DNA from 2 places in the Pseudomonas sp. AC229 genome. Region 1 is predicted to be linked to the other one. Evidence: predicted binding sites of a transcription regulator. Region 1 holds the regulator's gene; the other holds the start of a gene.
The links. Region 1 encodes sigma-54, which starts transcription at its own class of promoters, with help from an activator protein. Its sites were predicted from a motif close to ANTGGCATNNANNTTGCTNT; they were not measured.

Region 1 (15,387 bases):
CAGTTTTCCCTCTTCAATAGCCAGCTCGCGCTGGAACCGCACGACAGCACGCCGCTGACCTTTACCTACATCAACCTCGACCTGATCACCGGCGCCAGCCGCCAGCGCCTCGATGGCCGCGTTACGTTGCCCGACGGCCAGCCGCTGAGCCTGAGCATCGATGCCCGCGTGAAGCCGAAAACCTGGCGCGAGGCGCAGGCGCAGGTTTACTTGAGCTTGCCGCAGAGCGATTGGGCGCGTTGGCTGCCGGCCGGCGTAACGCGCGACTGGCAGGTGGAGCGCTTTCAGGCGGGTGGCGAGTTCTGGCTGTCCTGGGCCGACGGTGCGGTGCAACGCGCCGTGGCCCGCCTGAATGCCCCAGAGCTGCGCGCCGCCTATGCCGAACGCAAGGCCGTGCAGATCAATGACTTGGCGGTTATGGCCTACATGAACCGCACCGAGCAGGGCTACAACGTGCTGCTCAACTCACTGGCCGCCACACTCGGCGAAACCCGCTGGGGCGAAGTGCAGGTGGGTTTGGTCTATCAAAGCGCCGCTGAAAACCGGCCGCAGCGCTGGCAGGTCAGCGCCGACCGGCTCGACCTGGCGCCGTTGACGCCCACCATCGAAGCCCTGGCGCCGCTGCCGGCAAAAGCCGCCGAGGTGCTGCACGGCCTGAAGCCGCAAGGTGCGTTGCGCAACCTGCAGTTGAGCATTACGCCCGAGGCGCCCAACCGCGACCAGCGCGTTGAGTTCGCCGCCAACCTTCAGCAAATCACCTTCAGTGCTTACGGCGGCGCGCCGGCCGCAGAGAACGTCACCGGCAGCATCAGCGGTGACCTCGGCCATGGCGAGCTGCGCATGGACACCGAGAATTTCGCCCTGCACCTGGATCACCTGTTTCCCAAACCCTGGCGTTACCAGAAAGCCAACGCGCGCCTGACCTGGACGCTCAACGCCGACGCCTTCACCCTGATTGCCCCGTACATGAAGCTGGTCGGCGACGAAGGCAAGTTGGCGGGCGACTTCCTGATTCGCCTGACCCTGGCGCCCGACACCGAAGACTACATGGACCTGCGCGTCGGGCTGCAGGAAGGCAACGCCCAATACGTCGAGAAATACCTGCCGACTCTGGTGCCCAGTTTCAGCCAGGACCTGGCCAAGTGGCTGACCACGGCCATCCACCGTGGCGCCATTGATGAAGGTTATTTCCAGTACCAGGGCTCGCTTAACAAAGGCGCCGACCCGACAGCCACCAGCATCAGTCTGTTCTTTAAGGTGCATGACACCGAACTGGCGTTTCAACCGGGTTGGCCCGTACTGCAAAATATCACCGGCGATGTGCTGATCGAAGACACCGGCGTTCGCGTTCGCGCGCCCAGCGGACAGATGCTCAACAGCACGGTTAGCAATGTGAACGTCGACGTGCCGCACGTTGCCAAGGGCCAGCCGTCGCGCTTGCTGGTCACGGGTGATGTCGCCAGCAGCATGACCGACGCGCTGAAAATTCTTCAGGAAGCGCCCATCGGCACGGCTTCGATATTTGCAGGCTGGGGCGGTGAAGGCGATTTAAAAGCCAAGCTCAACCTCGATATTCCGCTGGGCCAGGGCCCGACCACGCGCGCGATTGTCGACTTCAGTGCCGACGGCGCCACGCTGAATATGGCAACGCCGAAGCTGGCGCTGAGTCAGGTGAAAGGCGATTTCCGCTACGACACGGCCACCGGCCTGAGCGCACCGGACATTCGCGCCCAGGTGTTCGGTCGGCCGGTTCGCGGCAAGGCCGTGGCGAGCAAAACAGTCGGCAAACCGTCGAGCCGCATCGAAGTGGCCGGGCAGGTGCCGGTGAAAACCCTCACCGATTGGTCGGGCATCACCCGGCCGCTGCCGGTCTCCGGCGAATTGCCGTTGCAGCTGGCGGTGGTGTTGGACGGCGACAACAGCTTATTGCAGGTGAACTCGACGCTTAAAGGCGTGGCCATTGATTTGCCGGCGCCCTTGGGCAAAGCGGCGACGGATGAACGCCCGAGCCAATGGCGCATGAGCTTGCAGGGTGCCGAGCGCGGCTATGCGCTGACGTACGCCAACCTCGCCAGTCTCGCTGCCAGCGCACCGGCCAGCGGCTTCAGCGACGGTCGCGCCGAGTTGCGCCTGGGCAGCGAGCCGGCTCGTGTGCCCAACGCCAAAGGTTTGCAGGTTAACGGCGAGATCAGCGAACTGGACGCCACCGCCTGGCAAGACGTCGCCAAGCGCTACGCCGGTGACCAGGCCGCCAGCGCCAAGCAATTCTTCAGCAGTGCCGACCTGCACATCGGCGCCTTTCATGGCCTGGGCGCAGACATCGACAACCTCAACGTCAAGATGACCCGTATCGCCAGTGGCTGGAACGTGGGCTTGAGCAGCGACCGCGTCAGTGGCGTGGTGGGCTTGCCCGACGCCGACGGTGCGCCTATCGATATACAGCTCAAGCACCTGCGCTTCCCCGCGGCGCAACCGCCGCAGCCCGCCGACCCAGCCGCGCCCGAGGTGGAAGAACCGGACGCGCTGGCTGACGTCGACCCTCGGCAGATTCCGGCACTGAACTTGAACATCGAGCGCGTTTATCAAGGCGATGCGCTGCTCGGCGCGTGGTCGCTGAAAGCACGGCCGAATGCCAACGGCGTGGTGTTCAGCGACGTCAACATGGGCCTTAAAGGCTTGCAGCTGGAAGGCGACGTGGGCTGGGAAGGCGCGCCGGGCGCGACCAGCAGTTGGTTCAAAGGCCGAATTGGCGGCGGCAACCTGTCGGATGTGCTGTTGGCCTGGAACTTCGCACCTACCGCCACCAGCCAGGATTTCCACATGGACATCGACGGCCGCTGGCCGGGATCGCCCGCCTGGATCAGCCTCAAACGATTTAGCGGCACGCTCGACCCCACGCTGCGCAAAGGCCAGTTCGTCGAAGCCCAAGGTTCGACGGCGGCGCTGCGGGTGTTTGGTCTGCTTAACTTCAACTCCATTGGCCGCCGCCTGCGCCTGGATTTCTCCGACCTGCTGGACAAAGGCCTGAGCTACGACCGGGTGAAAGGCTTGCTGGTCGCTACTAACGGCGTGTACGTGACCAAAGAGCCGATCACCCTCACCGGGCCGTCGAGCAACCTGGAAATGAATGGCACGCTGGACATGGCCAGCAACCAGGTGGATGCCAAACTGTTGGTGACCTTGCCGCTGACCAACAACCTGCCGCTGGCCGCGCTGATTGTCGGTGCGCCGGCCATTGGTGGTGCGCTGTTCGTGGCCGACAAGCTGCTGGGCAAACAAGTCGCCCGCTTCGCCAGCGTGCAGTACAGCGTGAAGGGCTCTTGGCAGGATCCGAAAATTGCCTTCGACAAGCCCTTCGAAAAACCTCGCTAACCTTAAGGGAGCGCCTATGTCCCTCGCGGTGATTCAAATGGTCAGCCAGGACGACGTGCTGGCCAACCTCGCCCAAGCCCGCCTGCTCTTGCAACAAGCCGCCGAGCAGGGCGCGCAACTGGCGGTGCTGCCGGAAAACTTTGCCGCCATGGGCCGCAGCGACCTCGCCACACTGGGGCGCGCTGAAGCCCTTGGCGACGGGCCGATACTGCCGTGGTTGAAACAGACCGCTCGCGACCTCAAGTTATGGATAGTGGCGGGCACCATGCCTTTGCCGCCGCAGGATCAGCCGGACGCCAAGTCCCACGCGTGCTCGTTGTTGATCAATGCGCACGGCGAGCAAGTCGCGCGATACGACAAGCTGCACCTGTTCGATGTGGACGTGGCTGACAGCCGTGGTCGTTACCGCGAGTCGGATGACTACGCGTTTGGCGGCAATGTGGTGGTCGCCGATACGCCCGTAGGACGCTTGGGCCTGACGGTCTGTTACGACCTGCGCTTCCCCGAGTTGTATGGCGCCTTGCGTGAAGCGGGTGCCGAGCTGATTACCGCGCCAGCCGCGTTCACGGCAGTAACTGGCGCGGCGCATTGGCAAGTGCTGCTCAGGGCGCGGGCGATTGAAACGCAGTGCTACATCCTGGCCGCCGCGCAGGGCGGTCTGCACCCGAAGGGGCGCGAGACATTCGGCCATGCGGCAATCATCGACCCCTGGGGTCGGGTGCTTGCCGAGCAGGCCCAAGGTGCGGCTGTGTTGCTGGCCGACCGCGATGCGGTTGAGCAGGCAGACATCCGTCAACGTATGCCGGTGCACACGCACCGCCGTTTTGCAGTGTCGTCGCTAAAGGCGCCGACCTAGAGGCTCACCAGAGCCTATGGAGTAACTAAATGAGCGACATGTTGCTGTCCGTGAGCGAGCATCTGCTGGGCCCTGGCGGTTTGAGCATTGAGCAGCTGCCGGGCGTGCTCGGCGAGCTGGCTGGGCCGGGTATCGATGCGGCTGACCTGTACTTTCACGGTCAGGTTTCGGAAACCTGGGTGCTGGAAGACGGCATCGTCAAAGAAGGCAGTTTCAACCTCGACCAGGGCGTGGGCGTGCGCGCCCAATCCGGCGAGAAAACCGGCTTCGCCTACAGCAACGCCATCACGCCCGTCGCATTGAGCGAAGCGGCCCGCGCGGCCCGTTCAATTGCCCGGGCTGGCCAGAATGGTCGAGTGCAGGCGTTTGTCAGTCCCGAAGTGGCGCGTTTGTATGCGCCGGAAAACCCGCTGGAAGTGCTGACCCGTGCGGAAAAGGTCGAGCTGCTCAAGCGCGTCGACGTCGCCACGCGTGCGCTTGATCCGCGCATCAAACAAGTGACCGTCAGCCTTGCCGGCGTGTGGGAACGCATTCTGGTCGCTGCCGCCGATGGCAGCCTGGGCGCCGATATTCGTCCGCTGGTGCGCTTCAACGTCAGCGTTATCGTCGAGCAGAACGGCCGTCGCGAGCGCGGTGGACAGGGCGGTGGTGGCCGCTCCGACTACTTGTATTTCCTCACCGAGGACCGCGCCATGGGCTATGCACGCGAAGCGCTGCGCCAGGCACTGGTGAACCTCGAAGCCATTCCCGCGCCGGCCGGCTCCATGCCAGTGGTGATGGGCGCGGGCTGGTCTGGCGTGCTGCTGCACGAAGCGGTTGGCCATGGCCTGGAAGGCGACTTCAACCGCAAAGGCAGCTCGGCCTACAGCGGCCGCATCGGTGAAAAAGTGGCGTCCAGCCTGTGCACCATCGTTGACGACGGCACCCTGTTCGGCCGCCGTGGTTCGTTGAGCATGGACGACGAAGGCACACCGACCCAATGCACCACCCTGATCGAAAACGGCGTGTTGAAGGGCTATATGCAAGACAAGCTCAACGCCCGCCTGATGGGCGTGGCCGCCACCGGTAACGGCCGCCGCGAAAGCTACGCGCACCTGCCGATGCCGCGCATGACCAACACCTACATGCTGGCCGGCGAAAGCGACCCGGAAGAAATTATTCGCTCGGTGAAGAAGGGCATCTACTGCGCCAACCTCGGCGGCGGCCAGGTCGACATCACCAGCGGCAAGTTCGTGTTCTCCACCAGCGAGGCCTACCTGATCGAAGACGGCAAAATCACCGCCCCGGTCAAAGGCGCGACGCTAATCGGCAACGGCCCGGAAGCCATGAGCAAGGTGTCGATGGTCGGCAACGACCTGGCACTGGACAGCGGCGTGGGCACCTGCGGTAAAGACGGGCAGTCGGTGCCGGTCGGCGTGGGGCAGCCGACGTTGAAGATTGATTTGATTACGGTGGGCGGGACTGGGAGCTGATGCTCGACGGAGTTCTCAGCGTTATTGTCGACTTGCTGGCGTACCAGTTGGGGCGCGGTTTGCTGCTTCTACTGACCTGGGGCCGCTACGACGCTACCAAACGCAATGCCAATATCTGGCTGGTGGGTGGGTTTGGTGTGATGGTGTGTTTGGTTGTGGTGGTGGGCGTAGCCGGTTGGATAAATAACGGCTGGTCGTAAGCAAATCGAGATCCTTGTGGGAGAGGCTTCAGCCTCGATGCTTTCAAGATCAAAAGATCGAGGCTGAAGCCTCTCCCACAAAAGTTCATCACCCGAGAAAACGGGGTAGGGACTAGCGCAATCCGCGTTTGGTTTCGTCCAGGTCGCGGATGTATTTGAAGATTTTGCGCGTGGCGGCCGGGGCTTTGTTTTGTGCCGCTTCGTGTTGGGCCTGGCGGATCAGCTGACGCAGATGGGTGCGGTCGGCGTCCGGGTACTCGGCGACGAAGGCTTCGAGCACATCGTCGGTGCCGGTGGCCAAGCGATCACGCCAGCGTTCCAGGTTGTGGAAGCGTTCGTTGTACTGCCGGGTCGAGGCATCGAGCTGGTCCAGCAGTACCAGAATTTCATCGACGTTCTGATCACGCATCAGCTTGCCGATGAATTGGATATGCCGTTTACGAGCGATGTTCGCCGTGTGTTTCGGCGCATCGGCCAGGGCGCGACGCAGGGCGTCGGTCAGTGGCAGTTTTTCGATAAGGGCGGGTTTGAGCGTGGTCAGGCGCTCGCCAAGGTCAACCAGCGCGTGCAGCTCGCGCTTTACTTGGCTTTTGCTCTTCTCTTCGGAGAAGTCGTCGGAATAGTCAGACATGGGGTCGATCCAGTTGGAAACGCCGCCATGATAACGAGTCGAAGGCCGCTTGTCCGGCCTGGCCAGGTGACTGGTCTCTGAACTGGAGTTGTAGGTTATGAGTGCAGCAGACGTAGTTGGGCCACAGGCCCTGCCGCAATTGCAGGAGCAAGTGGCGCGAATTATCGCCGAGGCCAAAGCCCAGGGCGCCAGCGCCTGCGAAGTGGCCGTTTCGGTGGAGCAGGGCTTGTCGACTTCGGTGCGCCAGGGCGAGGTGGAAACCGTTGAGTTCAACCGCGACCAGGGCTTTGGCATCACCCTTTATCTAGGTCAGCGCAAAGGCTCGGCCAGCACCTCGGCCAGCGGCGACGCCGCCATTCGCGAAACCGTGGCGGCGGCGCTGGCCATCGCCAAACATGCCTCCGAAGATGACTGCTCCGGACTGGCCGATGCTGAGCTGATGGCGCGCGACTTGCCGGACCTCGACCTGTTTCATGCCTGGGACATTACCCCGGAACAAGCCATCGAGCGCGCCCTGGAATGTGAAGCGGCGGCGTTCGCCACCGATGCACGGATCAAAAACGCTGACGGCACCAGTTTGAACACCCACCGTGGCTGCCGCGTCTACGGCAACAGCCACGGCTTTGTTGGCGGCTATGCCAGCACGCGGCAGAGCCTGAGTTGCGTGATGATCGCCGAGGCCGATGGCCTGATGCAGCGCGATTATTGGTATGACGTGAGCCGGCGCGGCGAAGACTTGGCCGACGCAGCCAGCATTGGCCGTCGTGCCGCCGAGCGTGCGGTCAGCCGTCTGGGCGCCCGTCCGGTGCCGACGTGCGAAGTGCCGGTGCTGTTCGCGGCGGAGCTGGCCACCGGGTTATTCGGGCATTTTCTGTCGGCCGTGTCCGGCGGCAATCTTTACCGCAAGTCCTCGTTTCTTGAAGGCAGCCTGGGGCAGGTGCTGTTTCCAAAATGGTTGAGTCTTGAAGAGCGCCCGCATATTCGTGGCGCGTTGGGCAGCGCCTCGTTTGATGGTGACGGGCTGGCGACCTACGCGAAGTCGTTCGTCGAAAACGGTGAGTTGCGTTCCTACATTCTCGGCACGTACTCAGGGCGCAAATTGGGCATGCCGAGCACGGCCAACTCCGGCGGCGTGCATAACCTGTTTGTCAGCCATGGCGATGAAAACCAGCAGGCGCTGATCAAGCGTATGGGACGCGGCTTGTTGGTCACCGAACTCATGGGCCAAGGGCTGAACATGGTGACCGGCGATTATTCGCGCGGCGCCGGTGGCTACTGGGTGGAGAACGGGGAAATTCAGTTCCCGGTGCAGGAGGTGACCATCGCGGGCAACCTGCGCGACATGTTCAAGCAGATCGTCGCGGTGGGTAACGATCTGGAGCTGCGCAGCAATGTGCGAACCGGTTCGGTATTGATCGAGAAAATGACGGTAGCCGGTAGCTGATTCCGGCAGGCGCACGTTTGACGTGCGCCGCGCTTGCTCTAGCGCTTGGCGTTATTCGCCTTCGTCGAAGCGGTTGTTGATCAGCTCCACCAAGGCCGCTAAGGCTTCATCGCCTTGCTCACCGTCGGTGCTCAGGTGAATGTCGGTGCCTTTGCCGGCGGCCAGCATCATGACGGCCATGATGCTCTTGCCGTCCACACAGCTTTCCGGGCTGCGACCAATGCGAATCTGGCAGGGGAAACGTCCCGCCACGCCGACGAATTTGGCAGCGGCGCGTGCATGCAGGCCGAGCTTGTTGATGATGGTGATTTCACAGGCAGGCATCGCTGCTTAAGTCCTTCTATAGAGTCCCGCGGTTCTAGAGATCGCGGTGACGAACCTGGATGTTTTTCAGGGTTTTCTTCAGTTCTTTCCCCAGCCGGTCCGCCAGGTATACCGAGCGATGATGACCGCCTGTGCAGCCAATGGCCACGGTGACGTACGAGCGGTTGCTGGCGGCAATGCGCGGCAGCCATTTATGCAAGTACGCGTAAATGTCGTCGTACATTTCCTGTACGTCCGGTTGTTCCTGCAAATAGTCCGACACCACCGAATCCAGGCCCGAATGCTCACGCAGTTCGGGTTTCCAGTACGGGTTGGGCAGGCAGCGCACGTCGAATACCAGGTCGGCATCGACCGGCATGCCACGCTTGAAGCCAAACGACTCGACCAAAAACGCAGTACCCGGCTCCGGCTTGTTCAGCAGGCGCAGCTTGAGGGTGTCACGAAGTTGGTAAAGGTTGAGGTGCGTAGTGTCGACCTTGAGGTCGGCCAGGTCGGTGATCGGGCTCAGCAGTATGCTTTCATCGCGAATCGCTTCGGCCAGCGAACGCTCGTCGGTGGTCAACGGGTGGCGGCGGCGGGTTTCGGAGAAGCGCTTGAGCAGGGTTTCGTCGTCGGCGTCCAGGTACAGCACATCGCACTGAATGTGACGGGCGCGCACTTCGGCAAGCAGTTCGGGGAAGCGTTTAAGCTGGCTGGGCAGGTTGCGCGCGTCGATGGACACGGCCACCAGCGGTTGAACCAATTCGGTGTGCAGCAGGGAGCGTTCGGCCAGCTCGGGCAAGAGCCCGGCGGGCAGGTTATCGATGCAGTAGAAACCGTTGTCTTCAAGCACATCCAGCGCTGTGCTCTTACCTGAACCGGACCGGCCACTGACGATGATCAAACGCATGCACAGTCACCTGTTCGTCTAGCGGCCGTTTTGTACGTCGACGACGACCTGGTAAAGACTTTCGCTGGTTGAGGCGTGGCGCAACTGGTCACGAACCTCGCTGCGATCAAGCATGCTGGCGATCTGGCGAAGCAATTCCAAGTGCTCATCGGTCGCCGCTTCCGGCACCAGCAGCACAAACAGCAAGTCGACCGGCGCGCCATCAATGGCGTCGAAATCGACCGCGGAATCGAGACGCAGCAGGGCGCTAATGGGAGCGGTACAGCCGGGCAGGCGGCAATGGGGAATGGCGATGCCATTGCCGAAGCCGGTGGAGCCGAGCTTTTCACGCGCCACCAGGCTTTCGAATATGTCTTGGCCATCGAGGTCGGGCAACTCGCGGGCGACCAGGTTGGCGATTTGTTCGAGTACGCGCTTTTTGCTGCCGCCCGGCACGCCCACGAGGGAGCGGCCGGGGGTCAGGATATTTTCAAGTCGAATCATGGGTTGGGATGGTGTCAGCGAGCTGTGGCGCCTTGCAGGCGACCCAGTTGCTTTTCCTTATGTTTGATAAGTTGGCGGTCGAGTTTGTCGGTGAGTAGATCGATGGCTGCGTACATGTCGTCATGTTCGGCGTTGGCGACCACTTCGCCCCCGGCGATGTGCAAAGTCGCTTCGATTTTCTGCTTGAGCTTCTCGACCTCCATGGTCACTTGCACGTTGGTGATCTTGTCGAAGTGGCGTTCCAATCGACTGAGCTTCTCGTCGATGTAGTCGCGTAGGGCGTCGGTCACATCCAGCTGATGTCCACTGATGTTGACTTGCATACCGCTTTCTCCTTATTGCCGTGTGTAAGAGACAAGCTAACGGGCTTGTCGCCGGAACACTTTGGCCTTGGATCAGTGTAGCCGTCTTGCCAGAGCGAGGTTCGCAGGCGAACCGGGTCAGGCGTTTACATCAGTCGCTTACGTTCACTGGAAGGCGCTATCCCGAGGGATTCGCGGTATTTGGCGACTGTGCGACGGGCTACCTGAATGCCCTGTGCCTCCAGTAAACCAGCGATCTTGCTGTCACTCAACGGCTTTTTCGCATTTTCCGCAGCAACCAGTTTTTTGATGATTGCGCGTATCGCCGTTGACGAGCATTCGCCGCCTTCGGAGGTGCTGACGTGGCTGGAGAAGAAGTACTTCAGCTCATAAATGCCACGCGGGGTGTGCATGAATTTTTGCGTGGTAACGCGCGAGATCGTTGATTCGTGCATGCCCACTGCTTCGGCGATGTCATGCAGAACCAGCGGCTTCATGGCCTCGTCGCCGTAGTCGAGGAAGCCGCGTTGGTGCTCGACGATCTGGCTGGCCACTTTCATCAGTGTTTCGTTGCGGCTTTGCAGACTTTTGATAAACCAACGCGCCTCTTGCAGCTGATTGCGCATAAAGGTGTTGTCGGCGCTGGAGTCGGCGCGGCGAACGAAGCCGGCGTATTGCGGATTAACCCGCAGCTTGGGCATCGCTTCCTGATTCAGCTCCACCAGCCAGCGGTCGTTGTGCTTGCGCACGATCACGTCGGGCACCACGTATTCCGGCTCGCTCGCTTCAATCTGCGAACCCGGGCGCGGGTTAAGGCTTTGAATCAGTTCGATGACCTGACGCAGCTCGTCTTCCTTGAGCTTCATGCGGCGCATCAGTTGGCTGTAATCGCGGTTGCCGAGCAGGTCGAGGTAATCGCCGGCCAGGCGCTGCGCTTCGGGCAGCCACGGCGTTTTCGCTGGCAGCTGACGCAGTTGCAGCAACAGGCACTCACGCAGGTCGCGCGCGCCGATGCCTGAGGGTTCGAATTGCTGGATGCGGTGCAGCACGGCTTCGACTTCGTCGAGCTCGATATCCAACTCGGGATCGAACGCCTCCAGCACTTCTTCGAGGGTTTCTTCCAGGTAGCCTTGGTCGTTAATGCAGTCGATCAGGGTGACCGCAATCAGGCGGTCCTTGTCGGACATCGGCGCCAGGTTGAGCTGCCAGAGCATATGGCTTTGCAAGCTTTCGCCAGCCGAGGTGCGGGTGGTGAAATCCCACTCGTCATCGTCGTTGGATGGCAGGCTGCTGGCACTGGTTTGGTAGATGTCTTCCCACGCCGTGTCGACGGGAAGCTCATTGGGAATGCGTTCGCCCCATTCGCCGTCTTCCAGATTGTCGACGGTAGGTGCCGAGGTTTCCTGGTAGCTGGTGTCTTGGTAGGACTCTTCGTTGTTCGGCGCGGGCGGCGCGCTTTCGGCGCCATCGGCCAGCGGATCGCTGTTATCGAAGTCCTCGCCTTCTTCTTGGCGTTCGAGCATGGGATTGGACTCCAGCGCCTCCTGAATCTCTTGTTGAAGATCCAGTGTGGACAGTTGGAGTAAGCGGATGGCTTGTTGCAGCTGCGGTGTCATCGTCAGCTGCTGGCCCATTTTTAGGACGAGCGATGGTTTCATGGAGGGGGCTTAAGACCTTATTCGCCGGCGCATACGCGCTTCCACAACGAGGGCGCCGAAGCGCCACCAGGAAGCAAATTATATGCCTAAGTCTGAGGCGTTTGCCTAGTCCTCAATCGAAGTCTGTAGTGCGCATCTGATTGCGGCTACAGAACGCTCTTAGAGGCGGAATTCGTGACCCAGGTAAACCTCTTTCACCAACTGGTTGGCGAGGATGGTTTCAGCGTCGCCTTCGGCAATCAATTGGCCGTCGTTGACGATGTACGCGGTCTCGCAGATATCGAGGGTTTCACGCACGTTGTGGTCCGTAATCAGCACGCCAATGCCTTTGGCTTTGAGGTGATGAATGATCTGCTTGATGTCGCCAACCGAGATGGGGTCCACGCCTGCGAAGGGTTCATCGAGCAGGATGAACTTCGGTGCAGTGGCCAGCGCACGGGCGATTTCCACACGGCGGCGTTCACCACCGGACAAGCTCATGCCGAGGCTGTCGCGAATGTGGGTGATGTGGAATTCCTGCAACAGGCTTTCCAGCTCTTTGCGGCGGCTAGCGCTGTCGAGCTCTTTGCGAGTTTCCAGAATGGCCATGATGTTATCGGCCACCGACAGCTTGCGGAAAATCGACGCTTCCTGCGGCAGGTAGCCGATGCCGGCACGTGCGCGGCCGTGCATGGGCAGGCTGGTGACGTCGTCCTGGTCGATCAGTACGCGCCCCTGATCGGCATTGACCAGGCCTACGATCATGTAGAAGCACGTGGTTTTGCCGGCGCCGTTAGGACCCAGCAAGCCAACGATCTGGCCGCTTTCGATCGACAGGCTGACATCACGAACCACCTGGCGGCCTTTGTAGGCTTTGGCCAGGTGTTGGGCTTTGAGAGTCGCCATTACTGCGCCTGTTTGTCGGCTGGTTGAGCGCCAGCGGGTTTGTTCTTGGGCTGAATGACCATGTCGATGCGTGGGCGCGGGGTGGTCACGTTGGTGCCATTGGCGCGGCCGGCGTTGACGATTTGGCGCTGGGTGTCATAGACGATTTTCTCGCCTTCGAAGGTGTTGCCTTCCTGAATCACCTTGGCCTGGTCGATCAGCACGATGCGGTCTTTAGCAGCGAAGTACTGGATGGTCAGGCCGTAGGCCTTGACGATTTGCTTATCTACCGCTGGCTTCTGCTCGTAGTAGGCGGGGGTGCCCACGGCGGTGAACACTTCGATGTCGCCGCTGGCGTTTTGCGTGATAGTCACCGTGTGGCCGGTGATTTTCATGCTGCCTTGGGTGATCACTACGTCGCCGCGGTATACGGCTACGCCTTGTTTGTCGTCGAGTTCAGCACTGTCGGCCTGCACACGAATGGGTTGCTCGCGGTCCGTTGGCAACGCCCAGGCGCTGGAGCTGGCAATCGCCGCACCCAGACTCATGAGCAAGGACAGGGTGTGAAGGGAGAATTTATTAACGAACCTCATGCTGGCCTCTTACGTTGGACAGCAGGAGCACCCGGCTGTCTTTCAAATACGCTTTCATTCCGTTAGCCGTGGTCACTCCATTGGCGGCCTCGATTCTAACGGCTTGCTGGGTCTGCGCAAATTCCTTGTCCGGGAACACGGTCATGCGACTGCTGGTAATGATGGTGGGGCGATTTTTTTCGTCGGTGCGGGCGATGCGCACATTGTCGATCAGCTCGACCTCGGTGCCGCCTGGCGCCACTTCGCCACGCTCGCTTTGAACGTGCCACGGCTCGGCGGCGCCGCGATACAGCAGCAGGTCCGGCTTGGTCACCAGGCTCTTGTCGCTGTCTTTCAAGTGCTCGACTTTATCGCTGGTCATTTCGTAGTGCAGCTTGCCGTCGGCTTGGAATTCGACGCTTTTGGCGTTGATCACATAGAAGTCCACGGCATTGTCGGTGCTGGCCTGTGGTTTCTGCTCCAGCAAACTTTCCGGGTTCAGATTCCAATAGCCGAGCGCCGCTACCAACAGCGCCGCGAGGCCAAACGATAAGGTAAGAAGCAGTTTGCGCAACATGGTCGGCTCTATAGATAGGCGGCTTGCGCCGCTTCAAGGTTGTCCTGCGCCTGCAGGATGAGCTCGCAGAATTCCCGCGCAGCGCCTTCACCACCGCGGGCTTGGGTGACACCGTGGGCATGTTGGCGAACAAAGTCATTGGCATTGGCGACGGCCATGCCCAAACCAACGCGGCGAATGACCGGCAGGTCTGGCAGGTCATCGCCAAGGTAGGCAACTTGCTCGTAACTCAGGCCCAGTTCGCCTAGAAGCTCATCGAGCACGACCATTTTGTCTTCGCGGCCCTGGTACAGATGCTGAATGCCCAGCCCCTGCGCGCGACGCTCAACCACCGGGGTTTTCCGGCCGCTGATAATAGCGGTGCGCACACCGGAATTGATCAGCATCTTGATGCCTTGACCGTCCAGCGTATTGAAGGTTTTGAATTCGCTGCCGTCGACCAGGAAGTACAGCTTGCCGTCAGTCAGCACGCCGTCGACGTCGAAGACGGCGAGTTTGATGGCCTTGCCGCGTTGCAATAAATCAGCACTCATCACATCACTCCAGCGCGTAGCAGGTCGCCCAGGTTGAAGGCCCCAATCGGGTGGTCCTGGTCATCGACGACAATCAGTGCGCCGATTTTGTGGTCTTCCATGATCTTCAAGGCTTCGGCAGCTAGCATCTCTGGCCGTGCTGTTTTGCCGTGTGCGGTCATCACGTCGTCGATGGTGGCCTGGCGGATATCCAAGTCGCGATCCAGCGTGCGGCGCAAATCGCCATCGGTGAAAATTCCGGCCAGTGTGCCGTCGGCCTCGAGCACGGCAGTCATGCCCAGTCCCTTGCGGGTCATTTCCATCAACGCGTCGCGCAACAACGTGCCGCGTTGCACTTTCGGCAATTGCTCGCCGGTGTGCATGACATTTTCTACTTTCAGCAGAAGACGTCGGCCAAGCGCGCCGCCTGGGTGGGAAAAGGCGAAATCTTCGGCGGTAAACCCGCGTGCTTCCAGCAAGGCAATAGCCAGGGCATCGCCCAGTACCAACGATGCGGTGGTGGAGGAAGTGGGCGCCAAATTCAGTGGGCAGGCTTCTTGTGCCACGCGTGCATCCAGGTTGACCTCGGCGGCTTTGGCCAGCGGCGAGTCTGGGTTGCCGGTCATGCTGATCAGGGTGATGCCCAGGCGCTTGATCAACGGGAGCAGGGTCACGATCTCGGCGGTTGAGCCGGAATTGGACAGGGCCAGCACCACGTCGTCACGGGTAATCATGCCCATGTCGCCATGGCTGGCTTCGGCCGGGTGTACGAAAAATGAGGTGGTGCCGGTGCTCGCGAGGGTCGCGGCGATCTTGTTGCCGATGTGGCCAGACTTGCCCATGCCGACCACAACTACGCGGCCTTTACTGGCCAGAATCAGTTCGCAGGCCTTGACGAAAGCCGCGTCAATACGGGGGAGCAGGCCTTCCACCGCTTCGATTTCAAGGCGCACGGTGCGCAGTGCCGATTGGATCAGGTCGTGGGTCTGGTTCATATCGTAAAGACAATGGCCGCGGGAAAAGGCCGGGATTATAACGATAAAACCCCGTTCGGCTCATCCTCGAATGTGCTCGCATTGATGCAGCGATCACTGCGTCGCACTTCGCCGGTCACGCGCCGGGTTTGCCGCTGGCGGGTTTTCCACCTTGGGCGCGGCTGGATGCCGGTGATATAGTTGCCGCCCTATCCGGCATGTTCACTCCCGTGGTGTCCCCACCGTGAGACATGGCG
Region 2 (15,387 bases), on a different contig from region 1:
CTTTAGGGGCATTGGCCAGCCGGGGTGCGGAATTGCACGCGACGGACCTTGAACCTCACTGTGGGCATTCGTCAGCTGTATATCCATACACTATTGCTGGGCGTGCGACCGGCTGCGGCTGAAGCGCGGCAGGGATAAATCCTCGAAGTTCGCTTACTCCTGAGGAGCGCCCCTGTATTGCAGGGCTTCAGCGAGGTGTTCACGGGCGATGGCTGAAGCGTTTTGCAGGTCAGCCAGCGTGCGAGCCACTTTTAAAATGCGATGAGCCGCGCGCAACGACAAGCCGAGGCGCTCGCATGCAGTTTCGAGCCAGGCCTGATCGCTTTGCAGCAATCCACAATGTTCGCGCAAGCCAGGCAGGTCGAGGAACGCGTTGGCGATGCCTTGCCGTTCTATCTGAAGTGTTCTGGCGCGAGCCACCTGGGCAGCGGCCGTGGCGGTAGAAGTGTTTGTCGATGTAGTGGCGTGCAGCACCGTAGTTTCGCGAGCAACCGTGACATGCAGGTCAATACGGTCCAGCAGCGGGCCGGACAGTTTTCCTCGATAGCGTTGCAGTTGCTCGGTACTGCACCGGCAGCGCCCGCTAGGGTCGCCCAAGTAGCCGCACGGGCAGGGGTTCATGGCGGCTACCAATTGAAAGCGCGCCGGGAAGTGCACCTTGTCTTTCGCCCGGGCGATGACGATATGGCCGCTTTCTAGCGGCTCGCGCAGCACCTCAAGTACGCGTCGATCAAATTCAGGAAGCTCATCCAGAAACAGTACGCCATGGTGCGCCAGAGTGATTTCGCCGGGCTGGGGACGACCGCCTCCGCCGACCAATGCCGGCCCTGAGGCTGTGTGGTGGGGATGGCGAAACGGCCGTTGCGGCCAGGCGCTCATCGGCGTGTGGCTGGCGACCGATTGAATCGCCGCCACTTCGAGTGCTTCCTGCTCATTTAGCGGGGGTAGCAGCCCTGGGAGTCTGCTGGCGAGTAGCGTCTTGCCAGTGCCCGGCGGACCGCTTAGCAGCAGATTGTGAGACCCCGCAGCAGCCACCAGCAGCGCCCGTTTCGCGGCGATCTGGCCTTGCACTTCGCAAAGGTCTGGGTAGGGCGCGCATTGGCGCAATAGTCCCTTTGCCTGGTAAGGCGCGATGGGGGCGAGCCCATTGAAGTGGGCGGCCAGTTCCAACAGGTGATCGGCAGCCAGCACCGTCAGGCCCGACGCCAAACTGGCTTCTTCGGCATTGCAGCGCGGCACTACCAAGGTGCGCCCTGCGGCACGCACGGCAAGCGCTGCCGGCAATACGCCCTGTACTGGGCGTAAGGCGCCTGAGAGCGCCAGCTCCCCGAGGCATTCGATATGTTCCAGTGCGGCCAATGGAACCTGGCCGCTCGCGGCGAGTATTCCAAGCGCGATGGCCAAATCGAAGCGGCCGCCGTCTTTAGGTAAATCGGCCGGAGCGAGGTTTAAGGTGATACGACGTTGGGGAAATTCGAAGGCGCAATTCAGAATCGCGCTACGCACGCGGTCCTTGCTTTCTTTGACGGCGGTTTCAGGCAATCCCACCAGGGTCAACGAGGGCAGTCCATTGGCCAAGTGTGCTTCGACGATTACAGAGGGTGCTTGGACGCCGATTTGGGCGCGGCTATGGACGATAGCCAAAGACATGGATCACTCCTTGATCACATGCCGCTCAGTCCGAGTGGATTACTCGTTGGGCGGCGTTAATTTTTCTTCTAACTCAGCAACCTTGGCCTCAAGCGCTTCAAGGCGCGCACGGGTGCGGGCAAGCACGGCCATCTGACTGTCAAACTCTTCGCGGCTTACCAAGTCGAGCTTGCTGAAGCCACTTTGCAGCAGCACTTTGAATTGGCTTTCAAACTCGCTGCGCGGCAACGGTGTTTCGCCATTGAACAAGCGCGAGGCGTGGGTGCTTAGGGCATCAAGAAGGGCTTTAGGCGGCAGCATAAGAAGGTTCCAAATAGGTCGGCCGGCAGTGTAACACGCAGCATTACGACGCCAGGCCGAGGGGTTTTGCACGGTTTTGGCGCGTAGCCGAAGTGAGGCTTGCACCGTTGTTGAGCGTGACTCGCCCGGGCGCTTTGGTCACGGCGCAGCTTTGACCCCATAACCCGCTGAATTCCAAGCTTTTCCCCGAGCTGGCAAGCTTTCTGCTTAGTGGGCTATGACGCATGCACCGATGCAGTTCGGCTGCGTAAGGCGAAGCGGGGGAGTCGTTTCGTCAGGAGCGATTGGTTGTGTCGAGAGCCCTCCCTGAGGACGTTCGATGCGTTACAAAGCCAGACACTGCGCTTAGACTTGAACCGGGTTCGTTTTTCCTGGGGCAAGTCCACCAATACGGGAGAGAGTTTCATGAAGTTAGTAACTGCCATCATCAAACCGTTCAAGCTGGACGATGTGCGCGAGTCGCTATCGGAGATCGGCGTGCAGGGCATTACTGTCACCGAAGTCAAAGGCTTCGGTCGTCAGAAAGGCCATACCGAGTTGTATCGCGGCGCCGAATACGTGGTCGATTTCTTGCCCAAAGTGAAGATCGACGTGGCCATTGCTGATGATCAGCTGGATCGCGTTATCGAAGCCATCACCAAGGCGGCCAACACCGGCAAGATCGGTGACGGCAAGATCTTCGTGGTCAATCTGGAACAGGCCATCCGCATCCGTACCGGCGAAACCGGCACCGACGCAATCTAAAAAGCCGCCGAACCCAACGCCCCAGGAGAAAACAATATGACTCTGCGTAAGCTCGCAGGGCTAGGAGCCCTTTTGTCCCTCGTTACCCCAGGCTTGGCCATGGCGGACGAGGTTGTGTTGAATACCGGCGACACGGCGTGGATGCTGACCGCTACCGCCTTGGTGCTGTTTATGACCATCCCGGGCCTCGCGCTGTTCTACGGCGGCATGGTTCGCTCCAAGAACATCCTCTCGGTGATGATGCAGTGCTTCGCCATCACCGGCCTGATCAGCATTCTGTGGGTCGTTTACGGCTACAGCATGACGTTCGATGTCACTGGCATGGAACAGGGCGTTGTTAACTTCAACTCGTTTGTAGGCGGTCTGTCCAAGGCCTTCCTGGCCGGCGTCACGCCAGCGAGCCTGACCTACGCGGTCCCGGAAGCTGTGTTCATCACCTTCCAAATGACCTTCGCCATCATTACTCCTGCTCTGATCGTCGGCGCTTTCGCAGAACGCATGAAGTTCTCCGCCATGCTGATCTTCATGGGCGTGTGGTTCACGCTGGTTTACGCGCCAATCGCCCACATGGTGTGGAGCGGTAACGGTGGTCTGATGTGGGACTGGGGCGTACTGGACTTCGCTGGCGGCACCGTGGTGCACATCAACGCCGGTGTCGCCGGTCTGGTTGCCTGCATCGTGATGGGCAAGCGCAAAGGCTACCCAACCACGCCAATGGCACCGCACAACCTGGGCTACACCCTGGTAGGTGCTGCCATGCTGTGGATCGGCTGGTTCGGCTTCAACGCCGGCTCCGCTGTTGCCGCCAACGGCACCGCCGGCATGGCCATGCTGGTTACTCAGATTGCCACCGCTGCTGCCGCCCTGGGCTGGATGTTCGCCGAGTGGATCACCCACGGTAAGCCAAGTGCCCTGGGCATCGCTTCGGGTGTGGTCGCTGGTCTGGTGGGCATTACTCCGGCTGCTGGTACCGTAGGCCCAATGGGCGCTCTGGTAATCGGTCTGGCTGCTGGCGTGATCTGCTTCTTCTGCGCCACTACTCTGAAACGCAAACTGGGCTACGACGATTCCTTGGATGCCTTTGGTGTTCACGGTATCGGCGGCATCGTCGGCGCAATTCTCACCGGCGTATTCGCAGCACCTGCACTGGGCGGCTTCGGCACCGTTGAAGACATCGGCGCGCAAGTGATCACTCAGATCAAAGGCGTCGGCTTCACCGTGATCTATACCGCAGTCGTCACGTTTGTGATCCTGAAAGTGCTGGACCTGGTGATGGGCCTGCGTGTTAGCGAAGAAGAAGAGACGGTTGGTCTCGACTTGGCGCAACACAACGAGCGTGGCTACAACCTGTAAGCTTTTTACAGGCAACACCCGCAGAAAAAATGCCCGGCTTTTGCCGGGCATTTTGCGTTTTGCGCTAGCGTGATTTACGACCATTGTCGAGCGCCGCGGGCTTGAAAAGATGGTTCGCTTAAATAAACTCAAACGCTCTGGCCTGCGCCCTTTGCTTTTTCCACGAGCACGCTAGAATGCGCGCCGAACGAGCGGAGATGCTTATGTGGCAACAACGCGAATTCACCTTGCAGGCACGCCCGCGAGGCTTCCATCTGGTGACCGATGAGGTGACGGCGAAATTGCCTGAACTGGCTGGCTACCGGTTGGGTCTGTTACATCTGTGGTTGTTGCACACCTCGGCTTCACTGACCATTAACGAGAATGCCGACCCGGCTGTGCGACGCGACTTTGAGCGGTTCTTCAATCGTCTGGTCCCTCAAGTTGGCAGTGTGCATGCCGACATCAGCGACCAAGACGTGTACGAACACAACGACGAAGGCGCGGACGATTTGCCCGCTCACTTCAAGGCCAGTTTGTTGGGATGCCAAGTGACGCTGCCGATACGCGCGGGTCGTTTGGCACTGGGCACCTGGCAAGGGATTTATCTGGGTGAGCATCGTGATCACGGTGGCCCCAGAAGAGTGCTTGCGACCCTGCAGGGCGAGACTCTTTGAATTTTTTCTGGCAATGCGCGACAGCGTGTATTGCTGGGCTATAACTAACCTGCTTTTCGCAAGTCATGAGGTTAAACATGAGCGACGAAGATCTGGAACAAGACGAACTGGAAGGCGGTGCGGAAGACGACGGCGAAGAGCTGGCGGCCGCTGACGATGGCGTGGCGGATGACGCTGACGACACCGACAGTGACAGCGATGTCCCCGTAAAGGCTGGCAAAAAAGCCAAGGCGGCTGTCGATATCGACGAGCTTCCTAGCATCGAAGCCAAGCAAAAGGAACGCGATGCGCTGGAACGCGCCATGCAGGAATTCTTGTCCCGTGGTGGCAAGGTGCAGGAGGTCGAGCCTAATGTGGTTGCCGATCCGCCCAAGAAGCCGGACAGCAAATACGGCAGCCGCCCTATTTAGTGTTTAGCCCAAAAAGCCCGCCATTTTGGCGGGCTTTTTGTTTGGCTTATCGATCGGCTGCGCGTCGGCGATGCTGCGTTGAAATTTGATTTTGAATGCTCATGGGCTACAGCCCACTGCGCTTCAAGATCAAATTTCGCCTTTGCCTCGCTCTAGCTCGCTCGACCTCGACCGAGTAAAGGCAGACCGCGTATTCCGCAATCCTGTAGGAGCGGCTTTAGCCGCGATTGGATCGCCGGCTTGTCGCAGATCTCAACCCCACTGCGCCAACACCCCAGGCAACTCCGCCAACGCTTTTATCTGCGCATCCGGCTGCCCGTCACCTTCCCAGTCTTTCCCCTGCGGATTAAACCAAACCGCCCGCATGCCCGCGTTCTGCGCGCCCCGGATATCGTCGGCAGGATGGTCGCCAACGTGCACGCCGGCGGCAGCTGCAACGCCCGCGTGTTGCAAGGCGGTGATAAAGGGCAACGGGTCCGGCTTTCCGACACCGAGGTCTTCGGCACACAGGGCGAAGCGAAAGTAATCGGCCAAGCCAAGCCGGCGAACATCGGCGTTGCCGTTGGTGATCACGCCGAGGATGTAACGCTCGGTCAGGCGTTCCAGCGTCGGCACGGTGTCGTCGAAAAAGGTGATGCGATGGCGCGCATCGAGCATGGCGTGGAAGGCGTGTTCGGCCATGTCTTTCGCGTGTGCGGCGCTATAGCCAACGCCTTCCAGTGCCTGAAACAACGTGCGGCGGCGCAGTTCGCTCAGGCGGTAACGCAGCCCCGGCTCGGCGGCGAGCACTTGGCTGCGGATGGTCCACAAATGTTCAACCGGCTGCGCAGCCAGGAGTGGCGCGTTCTTGCTCAGCCAGTCACGCATCGCCGCCTCGGCGCCGGTGATGACAGGGAGGTTGTCCCATAGCGTGTCGTCTAGGTCGAACGTGATCAGTTGGATGCTCATGGTTCGCTGCTTTTACGTTTGGCGCGGGGATGGGCACTGTCGTAAACGGTGGCCAAATGCTGGAAATCCAGATGGGTATAAATCTGCGTGGTGGCGATGTCGGCGTGGCCGAGCAGCTCCTGCACGGCGCGAAGGTCTTGTGACGACTCGAGCATGTGACTGGCAAACGAATGCCGGAGCATATGCGGATGCAGGTGTTGCCCCAGCTCGCGTACGCCGGCTTGGCCGACGCGCAATTGAATGGCGCGCGGGCCAAGGCGCTTGCCCTTGGCGCTGATAAAAACCGCGTCGTCCGCTGGGTTGGCCAAGGCGCGCTGCGCCAGCCAAGTTTCCAATGCTTCACGCGCCTTGCGGCCCAGCGGCAGCACCCGCGTTTTGCTGCCCTTGCCGACTACTTCGACCAAGCCGCCGGGCAAATCCAGCTGCTGCACATTCAAGCCAGCCAGTTCGGCAAGGCGCAGGCCCGAGGAGTAAAACAACTCGAGCATGGCGTGATCGCGCCGGCCGATGAAATCATCTTCCACCGCGCCGTCGAGCAGCTGGGAGGTGCGGTCGGCGTCCAGCGTGCGCGGCAGGCGACGTTCACGCTTGGGCGGCGCGATGCCGGTGGCGGGATCGTGTTGGCAAACGCCCTCAGCGATCAGGTAGCTGTACAAGCCGCGCGTGGCGGAGAGCAGACGCGCCAGGCTGCGTGCCGACAACCCTTGCTGATGCAGGCGCGCCACGAAGCTGCGCAGCCGACGCACGTCGAGCGCCGCCCAGGAATCGATTCCTTGGTGACTGCACAACTCGGTGAGTTTGAGTAGGTCGCGTTGGTAGGCGTCGAGCGTGTTGGGTGACATCTGCCGTTCGCTGCGCAGATGTTTGAGGTAGGCGTCCAGGGCAGCTTGCATCAGGCGTTGCGCCTCCAGATGTGCGCTATTGGCAGTGCGCCACGTCGCCTAACGTACCGAGCGCAGTGGCGTGGCGAAGCGCGGTAGAACGCGGGCAAGCACTTCGGCGATGTAGCCAAGGAACAACGTGCCGAGCGAGCTCTTGTAATGCTGCGGATCGGGGCTGCCGATGGCGAGTACGCCGTGCAAACCTTGGTGACTGAGGGCTACTACGGCCGCCGAACCGACGCTCTCGCGTTCCTCTTCACCAAACAGAAACGCCAGCTCATGGCTGCGCAGCACGCCGCAAATGGTTTTGCCATCGGCCAACAAGCCACCGATGGCTTGATGCGCTTCGGCAAAACTCACCGAGCGGCCCACGCCGGTTGGCGTTTCGCTGAACAAGGTGAGGCTGACAAAGGGTACCTGAAATTCGTGGCGCAGGCTGTCTTCAACGGCGCTGACGACTTCTTCCAGCGAGCTGGCGTCGAGCAGGTCGAGCACCAGGCGGCGGGTTTTATCGAATAGGCGATCGTTGTCGCGGGCGACGTCCATCAGCTGCGAAAGACGGTGGCGCATCTCGATGTTGCGCTCACGCAGCAGCTTGACCTGACGCTCGACCAGCGACACCGACTCGCCCCGCTGATGCGGAATACGCAGCTCGGGAATCAACTCGTCGTGGTCGACGAAAAACTCCGGATGCGCGCGCAGAAATGCGGCCACCGCTTCGGCGTCCAGAGGAGTGCTCTCGTCTTGCTGCTTATCGGTCATAGGCGAACCTGCCCTTCATAAACACGGACGGCGGGTCCGGTCATCATTACGGGTTGCCCGGCGCCGGCCCATTCAATAAACAGGCGACCGCCAGGCAGTTCGAGTTGCAGAGGCGAATCCATCCAACCCTGGCTGATAGCCGCAACCGCTGCCGCGCATGCGCCGGTGCCGCAGGCCTGGGTTTCCCCGGCGCCGCGCTCCCACACGCGCAACTTGGCGTGCTGGCGGTCAGTCACTTCGAGGAAGCCGACGTTCACGCGTTGCGGAAAACGTGGGTGATGTTCCAGCTTCGGCCCCAGGGTATGCACGGGAGCATCAGCCACGCTGTCGACGCGCAGCACGGCGTGCGGATTGCCCATGGACACCGCCGCCAGCGTGACCGCTGTGCCATCGACATCGACCTGATAATTCAGTGCCTGGCTCTCGGCCTGGAATGGAATACGTGCTGGCTCAAGGGTCGGCGCGCCCATGTTGACGCTGATCTGGCCGTCGGGCCGCACGTCCAGCTCAATGATGCCGCCGGACGTTTCCACGCGAATCTGACGCTTCATGGTCAGGCGCTTGTCCAGCACAAAGCGGGCGAAGCAGCGTGCGCCGTTGCCGCATTGCTCAACTTCAGAACCGTCGGAGTTGAAGATTCGATAGCGGAAGTCGACGTCGGGATTGGTCGGCGGTTCGACCAGCAGCAACTGGTCGAAGCCCACGCCGGTGTGGCGATCGCCCCACTGTTTGGCGTGTTTTGGCTGGATATGCGCGTGCTGGCTGACCAGGTCGAGGACCATGAAGTCATTACCCAGGCCGTGCATTTTGGTGAATCGCAGCAGCATGACCGTTACTCCGGCAGCAGGCTTTCGCCAGCATAGAGTTCTTGCACAGTCTCACGGCGACGCACTTCATAAGCCTGTTCGCCGTCGACCAGCACTTCGGCGCAACGGCCACGGGTGTTGTAGTTGGAGCTCATGACAAAACCATAGGCGCCCGCCGAACACACCGCCAGCAAATCACCTTCTTCCAAGGCCAACTCACGACCTTTGGCGAGGAAATCGCCGGTCTCGCAAATCGGCCCGACGATGTCGTAGGCGCGCGTGGCGCCCTCGCGCGGCTGCACCGGTACAACGTCCATCCACGCCTGATAAAGGGCGGGGCGAATCAAGTCGTTCATCGCGGCGTCGACGATGGCAAAGTCTTTGTGTTCGGTGTGCTTGAGGTATTCAACCTGGGTCAGCAACACGCCGCCGTTGGCGACGATGTAGCGGCCGGGTTCGAACACCAGCTTCAGGTCACGCCCAGCGGTACGCTCGCGCACAGCCTTGATGTAGTCGCTGACCAGCGGCGGGGTCTCGTCTTTGTAACGCACGCCCACGCCACCCCCGAGGTCGAGGTGGTGAATCTGAATGCCGCGCGCCGAAAGGCGGTCGATCAGCGCCAGCAGGCGGTCGAGGGCATCGAGAAATGGGGGCAGGTTGGTCAGCTGCGAACCGATGTGGCAATCCACGCCGAGCACTTTCAGGTTCGGCAATTCATGGGCGCGGGCATACACCGCTTCGGCGTCGGCGATGGCGATACCGAATTTGTTTTCTTTGAGGCCGGTGGAAATGTAGGGATGGGTGCCCGCGTCAACGTCGGGGTTTACCCGCAGCGAAATCGGCGCGATGACATCTTGCTCGGCGGCAACCAGTTGCAGGCGTTCCAGCTCATCGGTGGACTCGACGTTAAAGCAGTGCACGCCTACTTCCAGCGCGCGGCGCATGTCGTCGCGGCTTTTGCCCACACCGGAAAACACGATTTTGCCCGGCTCGCCACCGGCGGCCAGCACGCGCTCCAACTCGCCGGAGGAAACAATATCGAACCCGGCGCCCAGGCGGGCCAGCAGGTTCAGTACAGCGAGGTTGGAGTTGGCTTTGACGGCGTAGCACACCAGATGCGGGACGCCTTGCAGCGCGTCGGCATAGGCGTTGAATTGCGCACTGATGTGCGCGCGCGAATACACGTAGGTGGGCGTACCAAAACGCTCGGCAATGGCGGACAACGCCACACCCTCCGCAAACAGTTCGCCTGTGCGGTAATTGAAGGCGTGCATACCGCCTCCTTAATGGGTGTGTTCAGCGGAAGGTTGATCTTCGCCTGGCAGATACAGCGGGCCTTTTTGGCCACAGCCGGTAAGCAGAGACGAAATGGCGACGAGCGCGATAAGGGCAGTCAGTAGCCGCTTCATGGCGGATTCCTTGTAAAAGCAGTGATTGCGCCGGAGTATACCGGCCGCCCGGCGCCTTGCCTATGCGCCGGGCGATAGAGCGCAGCTCCCGCGCAGCGGGCCTTGACGCTATCGTAAGTGCTCCACTGTTCGTCCCTTCAAGCCCTAACAGGAGCTCTGATGCACACACCTGCGCCACTGTCCGGTTCGGTCTCGGTCGCCTATTTCCAAGGCCTGTTGGACTACCTGGCGCGCCAGGGAATCGCCACCGAAACGTTGCTGGCGCCCTTGCACGTAAGCCCCGAGCTGTTGGCCCAGCGTGATCAACGCGTGGCCGCCTCGGTGTATCTGGCAGTGATGGAAAAAGGCGTTGAGCTGACGGGCGATGCGCACTTCGGGCTGCACCTCGGCGAAGCGGTGCGGCCGGGTTACTACGGCGTGCTCGGCTATTTGCTGATGAGCTGCGCGACCCTGGGCGACGCGCTGCACCGCCAGGCGCGCTACGCCACCTTGGTTGGCAGCCTTGGGCATGTCGACCTGGCCGATGAGCCCGCTCGGCCCGGCCTTGAACCGCAAGTCGCCCACAGCTGGCAGCCGCTGTTGCCGCAGCAGCAACGGCACCTGTGCGAGGAAACGCTGGCGGGCTGGACCACCTTTGGGCATTGGATCAGCGGCCTTGATGTTCCGCCCACCGAAGTGCGCTTCCAGCACGCGGCACCTGCTGATACGGCCGAACACCAGCGCATCTTTCGTTGCCCGGTGCTGTTTTCCCAACCCGACAACGCCCTGGTCTTCCCCAAGCGCCTACTGCTCGCGCCGCTTGGTCAGGCCGATGCGCAGGTGCGCAAGATGCTCGACGGCTATGCCGACCGCCTGCTCACGGAATTGCGCCACGAGCAAAACGTGCTGGACCGCGCGCGCCTGGAACTGGCCAGGCAACTCGCCGAACAGGGCCCGGACCTGGAGCGCCTGGCGCACGCTTTGGCGCTCAGTCCACGCACCTTGCAGCGCCGCCTGCGCGAGACCGGGTTATCATTCAGCCAACTTGTCGACGAAACTCGCCAGCAGTTGGTGCTCAATTACCTACGCGATCCAACGCTCGAGCTGGCTGACATCGCGTTTTTTGTCGGCTTCAGCGAAGCCGGTTCGTTGGCTCGCGCGTTTCGCCGCTGGACCGGACAGAGCCCCGCCGAGTACCGCCGCACACTAGTCGGCTAATGCCTACAACTTGTCGCAACGCACCTGCGTCGTTGCCTTATTTTTTGCCTGAGGTGCCCGTTATGAGTTTGACCGAAGCGCGTTTTCACGACCTGGTGGACGCCACCCAGGAATCGGTAGAAGACATTTTCGATGACAGCGGCCTGGACCTCGATCTGGAAAATTCCGCCGGCATTCTCACCGTGCGTTTTGCCAATGGCTCCCAGCTGATCCTCAGCCGGCAGGTGCCGATTCGCCAATTGTGGGTGGCGGCTCGCTCGGGCGGTTTCCATTTCGATTACGACGGCGCCAGCGAGCGCTGGATCTGCGACACCAGCGACGAATTGCTCGGCGAAATGCTGGCGCGCATCACCCTTGAACAAGCCGGCGAAGCGATCGAGTTCGATGAGCTCTGACATGAATGCTCCACAAATTTTCCAGCCTCAGGCGCAAGACGCTGACGTGGTGCTGTCGCCATGTCGCCGCGAATGCTGCCTTGATGACGACGACGTGTGCTTAGGCTGCGGGCGCTTGCTCGCTGAAATCCGCGAATGGAAAGCCGCTGACAGCCAGCGCCGGCGGCAGATAATCGAGTTGGCGCAAGCACGCGTGAAGCCGTCACCTTTTCGGCAGTCTTGACCACGCAGTCATGTCTTGTGCTACGGTCGGCACCTGCCTCCCCTGAATGAGGCGCTTGCAAACCCCGGCTTCGGTCGGGGTTTTTCTTTAATTGCCGCCTGGAATTTGCCGCCGCCCGCATCGGGCCGCGACGTTCCGCTGGTAGCCGCTGCCTGGCTGCCACTGACTATGAGTACTGCGTTATGACCGCTCCAGCCATCACCATCACCCGTCTGGACCTGCAACGCCTTGAGCGTCTGCTCGAAAGCCTCGACGATTTCGGCCCAGGCGCCCAAGCCCTCGAAGAGGAGCTGGCGCGCGCCAATGTGGTCGGCCATGACGAAGTGCCGGCCGGCGTGGTGACCATGAACTCGCGGGTGGTATGCCGTGAAGAAAGCAGCGGTAAGGAATACCACCTGACGCTGGTGTACCCGAACGAGGCGGGCGGCGAGGGCACCGTATCGGTTCTGGCGCCCGTAGGCAGCGCGCTGTTGGGGTTGTCGGTTGGCCAACACATCGACTGGCCAACCCCGGCTGGCAAACTGATTCAGCTGACATTGCTGGCAGTCGAGTACCAACCAGAAGCAGCCGGTGCCTATAGCCAGTAATCGCCAGGCGCTTTTAGAGTAGGCGTTCATTCAGTGGCAAGGAGGCCGAGATGCCCAGCCTACCGATGTACTTCCCGCCTGCGTTTTCCCTTTCTCAAGCCTTGCTCTGCGCCCAATTGGTCGACTGCGCTTATCAGCAGTACGGCCAGTGGATGGCGCAGCAGCAGCCGCGAAAGCCTGACGATTTCCACTGGCAGCTACCGGACATGCCCGGCTGGCAGTTCTCATCGCCGGTGTGGAGCGTGCTCAGCGAATTGCATTTTCTCAACGAGTCCGAGCCTTTCGGCTTTGCTGCGCGCGACCCGCAAGGCGCCGTTTACCTGGTGTTTCGCGGCACCGACACGGCGCAAGACTGGCTCGATGATCTGGATGTGCCGCAGCGCAGCTACCCGTGGCAGAGCGACGTTGGCCTTGTGCACGACGGCTTCTTGAAGCTCTACACCTCGCTTCGCGACCTGGCCTTGCAGGCGCTCGATGACATGCGTCCCGAGGGCCCGCTGTGGGTTTGCGGTCATAGTTTGGGTAGCACATTGTCGACGCTGGCCGTGCCGGATATGCGCGAACGCTGGCCCGGCTTAGCGCTGCAACACTACAACTTTGCCAGCCCGCGCCTGGCGTCGCCCTCGTTCGCCGCGTACTACAACGGCCTGCAGGTGCCGACTTTTCGGGTGGTCAACGACAGCGACCTGGTTCCAGAAGTGCCGCCGGGCGTCAGCGGCACGTGGCTGTACCAGCATGTTGGCCAGGCGATTACGTTCACCGCCAGCTACGCCAGCGTGTTGGGCGACCACAGCTTGGCAGGCAGCTATCTGTACGCACTCAATAACCCGCAGGCGCCCATGAAGGCGTGAGCCGATGCTCACTGTTTTCACTGTGGGGGCGGTTTCAGCCGCGATGAGCCCGACGCGCCAACACGTTACGCACGTTGCAAGGCGCTATTGAGCGCAGCCTCCAGCCGGGTTTTGTAGCGCAGGTAATGAATGGTCTGCGTTTGCCCCTCACCAAGCACCCGCGACAGATCCAGGTCGGTGATGTAACACGGATAACGCTCGTGGCCGCTACGTTGCGAAAGGATGTGGCGGGCCACAGCGCTGAACAGTTCATTGCCGTATTCCAACTCGGAAAATTCCCGGTGGTTACAGAACAGGGTGACGTGCACCCGTCCTTGCTCGGCGGGTTCGACAATCGCCTGAACGTCGTAAAACGGATGGCTGACCGCCGATTGGGGCGCCGGGCGGCGCTCCAGAAATTGCGCCCGGGAAGGCGCCGGCGGCAGCACTTCGTAATACAGAATTTCCAGGGTGTCGGCCAAAACCGGGTCGGTATCCAGCGGCAGCTGCGCGTTGCGGCGGTACAGCACCGACTGGAGAAAACGGTGCAGCGGCGTAAGCAAGCTTTGCTCATCGCGGAACGGAAGACGCTGGCGCCAGAGCGCGTTGCGTTCATCCAGCGCGGTCAACTCGGCGGTATCTTCATGCAAGCGGTAGAACACCTGAATGCAGTCCGGACGGCCCAGCGGCAGAATCATCGCCAGGTCTTCACCTTCCAAGGCATGGCGGTCCAAATGCAACGGGCTGTAGCTGTTCAGCTCGCTGCCCAACTGCTCCAGCAACGCCGGCAAGTTGTTCAGTGCCACATGGTCGACATGGCCGGGCGTTAATTGCAGCACGTGGTATTGCTGCTGAATCTGCACCAAATAGCGTTGCCCGCGTTCGCCCACGAAGTGCGAAAGAATATCGCGGAACAATTCTTCCACACGCTCGGCAATCGCCTGGGCGCGGTTGCGACAAAAACACCGCACTTTCAACACAGGCAACGCCCCGCCGGGCGGCAGGCTGTTAAGAAAGTCGCGCAAGCAATCAAGCAGGGCATGAGGGCCGTCGTATCGACTGACCGATAACTCGTTCCAGCTGTTCAGGCTGACTTGGTCGAGGGTCAACACCAGGTTTTCGCGCACACCCGAATAGCCCAGGGAATCCGTGCGGCCCGTGGTCATGTGCACGTTGAGCTGGCTGTGCTGTTTGAGCGGGTCGATACCGACGTTAACCAGCAACAACACCTCGCTTGGCGCGCTGCTGTGCAGAAGCGCATCTTCACTTACGCTCGGCAACGGCAGCGGCACAGCTTGTTGCAAGCTGGTGAGCAGATTGGCCAATTCGAACTCGGTCAGGTCGCTGTCGCCAGGGTGCAAGGCGATGCGCGTGCTGCTGTCGATCACGCCGTTGCGGTGACACCAGGCCAGCAGCTCAATCAGTTCGCGCGCCCGTTTCAGTGGTGCGAAGTCGCGCCATTCCTGGCCGCTGAGGCTGCCGTTGAATAAGGCCCATTGGCTGTCATCGGTGCTGTCGCTGTTGAACACCAACGTCAGGTTGTCTTCGGCCAGGTCGGGGGCGATGCCGGGGTTGATGAATTCGATTTTGCCAGCCTTGCGCTCGAAGGCGGCATACAGGCGCCGGCCCAATACGCCGAGGTCGCGGCTGTTGAGCGAGCTGGCGACTTGTTGAGTGCGGGCGAACTGCGAGAGGAAGCGGTAGCTGTAGGTCAGCTCGTTGACCAGCACGCGGCGCTCAGCGCTGACCTGGCGTACCTTCCACTGGCTGCGACTATCGAGCATCGCCAGTTGCCGCTGCTGCCAGCCCCAGCCCGCCGTGAGTTTTTCCAGTAAGAGGCGCTGCCAGCTTTTGCGCCGGTTACGCGGCGGGTTGCTGATTTTCTTATTTACCTTGAGGTACAGGCAGCGGCGAATCAGTTCCAGGCGCTCGGTTTCGCCCCGGCCGCTGAGGTATTCCTCAAGGCGGCGGTACACCACGATGTACGGGTCCAGCTCGTCGAGGTCGAGCTGGTTGCTGAACACGGCTTGTTTGAAGCGCAGGCTCAAGCATTCAACGTTTGGGTGCTCGCTGGCGTACACCTCGGTCAGCAGTAATTTGAGCGCCGACTTGTAAGGCGACTCGATGCCCTTAAACAGTTGCCACATGCCAGCGCCGATGAATTCACCCGGCGGAATGGTCGCCAGATGGCCAAGATCCAGCACTTCGTCTGCGCGGATAAATCGTTTGCTCAGCA

Region 2: the regulator sigma-54 is predicted to act here: its motif matches at 2,141-2,160, upstream of glnK (P-II family nitrogen regulator).

What each region holds. Positions count from the first base shown of each region.
Region 1 is NZ_CEEDHK010000001.1:383,651-399,037, reverse strand. Features, by position in the region: gene AC0IW7_RS01790 (YhdP family protein) at 1-3,372, shown strand, start outside; gene AC0IW7_RS01785 (carbon-nitrogen hydrolase family protein) at 3,389-4,228, shown strand; gene tldD (metalloprotease TldD) at 4,258-5,700, shown strand; gene AC0IW7_RS01775 (hypothetical protein) at 5,700-5,900, shown strand; gene yjgA (ribosome biogenesis factor YjgA) at 6,013-6,531, opposite strand; gene pmbA (metalloprotease PmbA) at 6,629-7,975, shown strand; gene AC0IW7_RS01760 (HPr family phosphocarrier protein) at 8,027-8,299, opposite strand; gene rapZ (RNase adapter RapZ) at 8,334-9,188, opposite strand; gene ptsN (PTS IIA-like nitrogen regulatory protein PtsN) at 9,207-9,671, opposite strand; gene hpf (ribosome hibernation-promoting factor, HPF/YfiA family) at 9,686-9,994, opposite strand; gene AC0IW7_RS01740 (RNA polymerase factor sigma-54) at 10,120-11,631, opposite strand; gene lptB (LPS export ABC transporter ATP-binding protein) at 11,791-12,516, opposite strand; gene lptA (lipopolysaccharide transport periplasmic protein LptA) at 12,516-13,088, opposite strand; gene lptC (LPS export ABC transporter periplasmic protein LptC) at 13,075-13,644, opposite strand; gene AC0IW7_RS01720 (KdsC family phosphatase) at 13,653-14,177, opposite strand; gene AC0IW7_RS01715 (KpsF/GutQ family sugar-phosphate isomerase) at 14,177-15,151, opposite strand.
Region 2 is NZ_CEEDHK010000011.1:107,933-123,319, reverse strand. Features, by position in the region: gene AC0IW7_RS16360 (YifB family Mg chelatase-like AAA ATPase) at 154-1,650, opposite strand; gene AC0IW7_RS16355 (accessory factor UbiK family protein) at 1,690-1,950, opposite strand; gene glnK (P-II family nitrogen regulator) at 2,356-2,694, shown strand; gene AC0IW7_RS16345 (ammonium transporter) at 2,731-4,047, shown strand; gene AC0IW7_RS16340 (secondary thiamine-phosphate synthase enzyme YjbQ) at 4,251-4,703, shown strand; gene sutA (transcriptional regulator SutA) at 4,781-5,113, shown strand; gene AC0IW7_RS16330 (HAD family hydrolase) at 5,366-6,061, opposite strand; gene xerC (tyrosine recombinase XerC) at 6,058-6,954, opposite strand; gene AC0IW7_RS16320 (DUF484 family protein) at 7,003-7,704, opposite strand; gene dapF (diaminopimelate epimerase) at 7,701-8,531, opposite strand; gene lysA (diaminopimelate decarboxylase) at 8,537-9,784, opposite strand; gene lptM (LPS translocon maturation chaperone LptM) at 9,794-9,919, opposite strand; gene AC0IW7_RS16300 (AraC family transcriptional regulator) at 10,079-11,116, shown strand; gene cyaY (iron donor protein CyaY) at 11,179-11,511, shown strand; gene AC0IW7_RS16290 (DUF1289 domain-containing protein) at 11,513-11,734, shown strand; gene rnk (nucleoside diphosphate kinase regulator) at 11,917-12,321, shown strand; gene AC0IW7_RS16280 (lipase family protein) at 12,372-13,172, shown strand; gene AC0IW7_RS16275 (class I adenylate cyclase) at 13,238-15,387, opposite strand, start outside.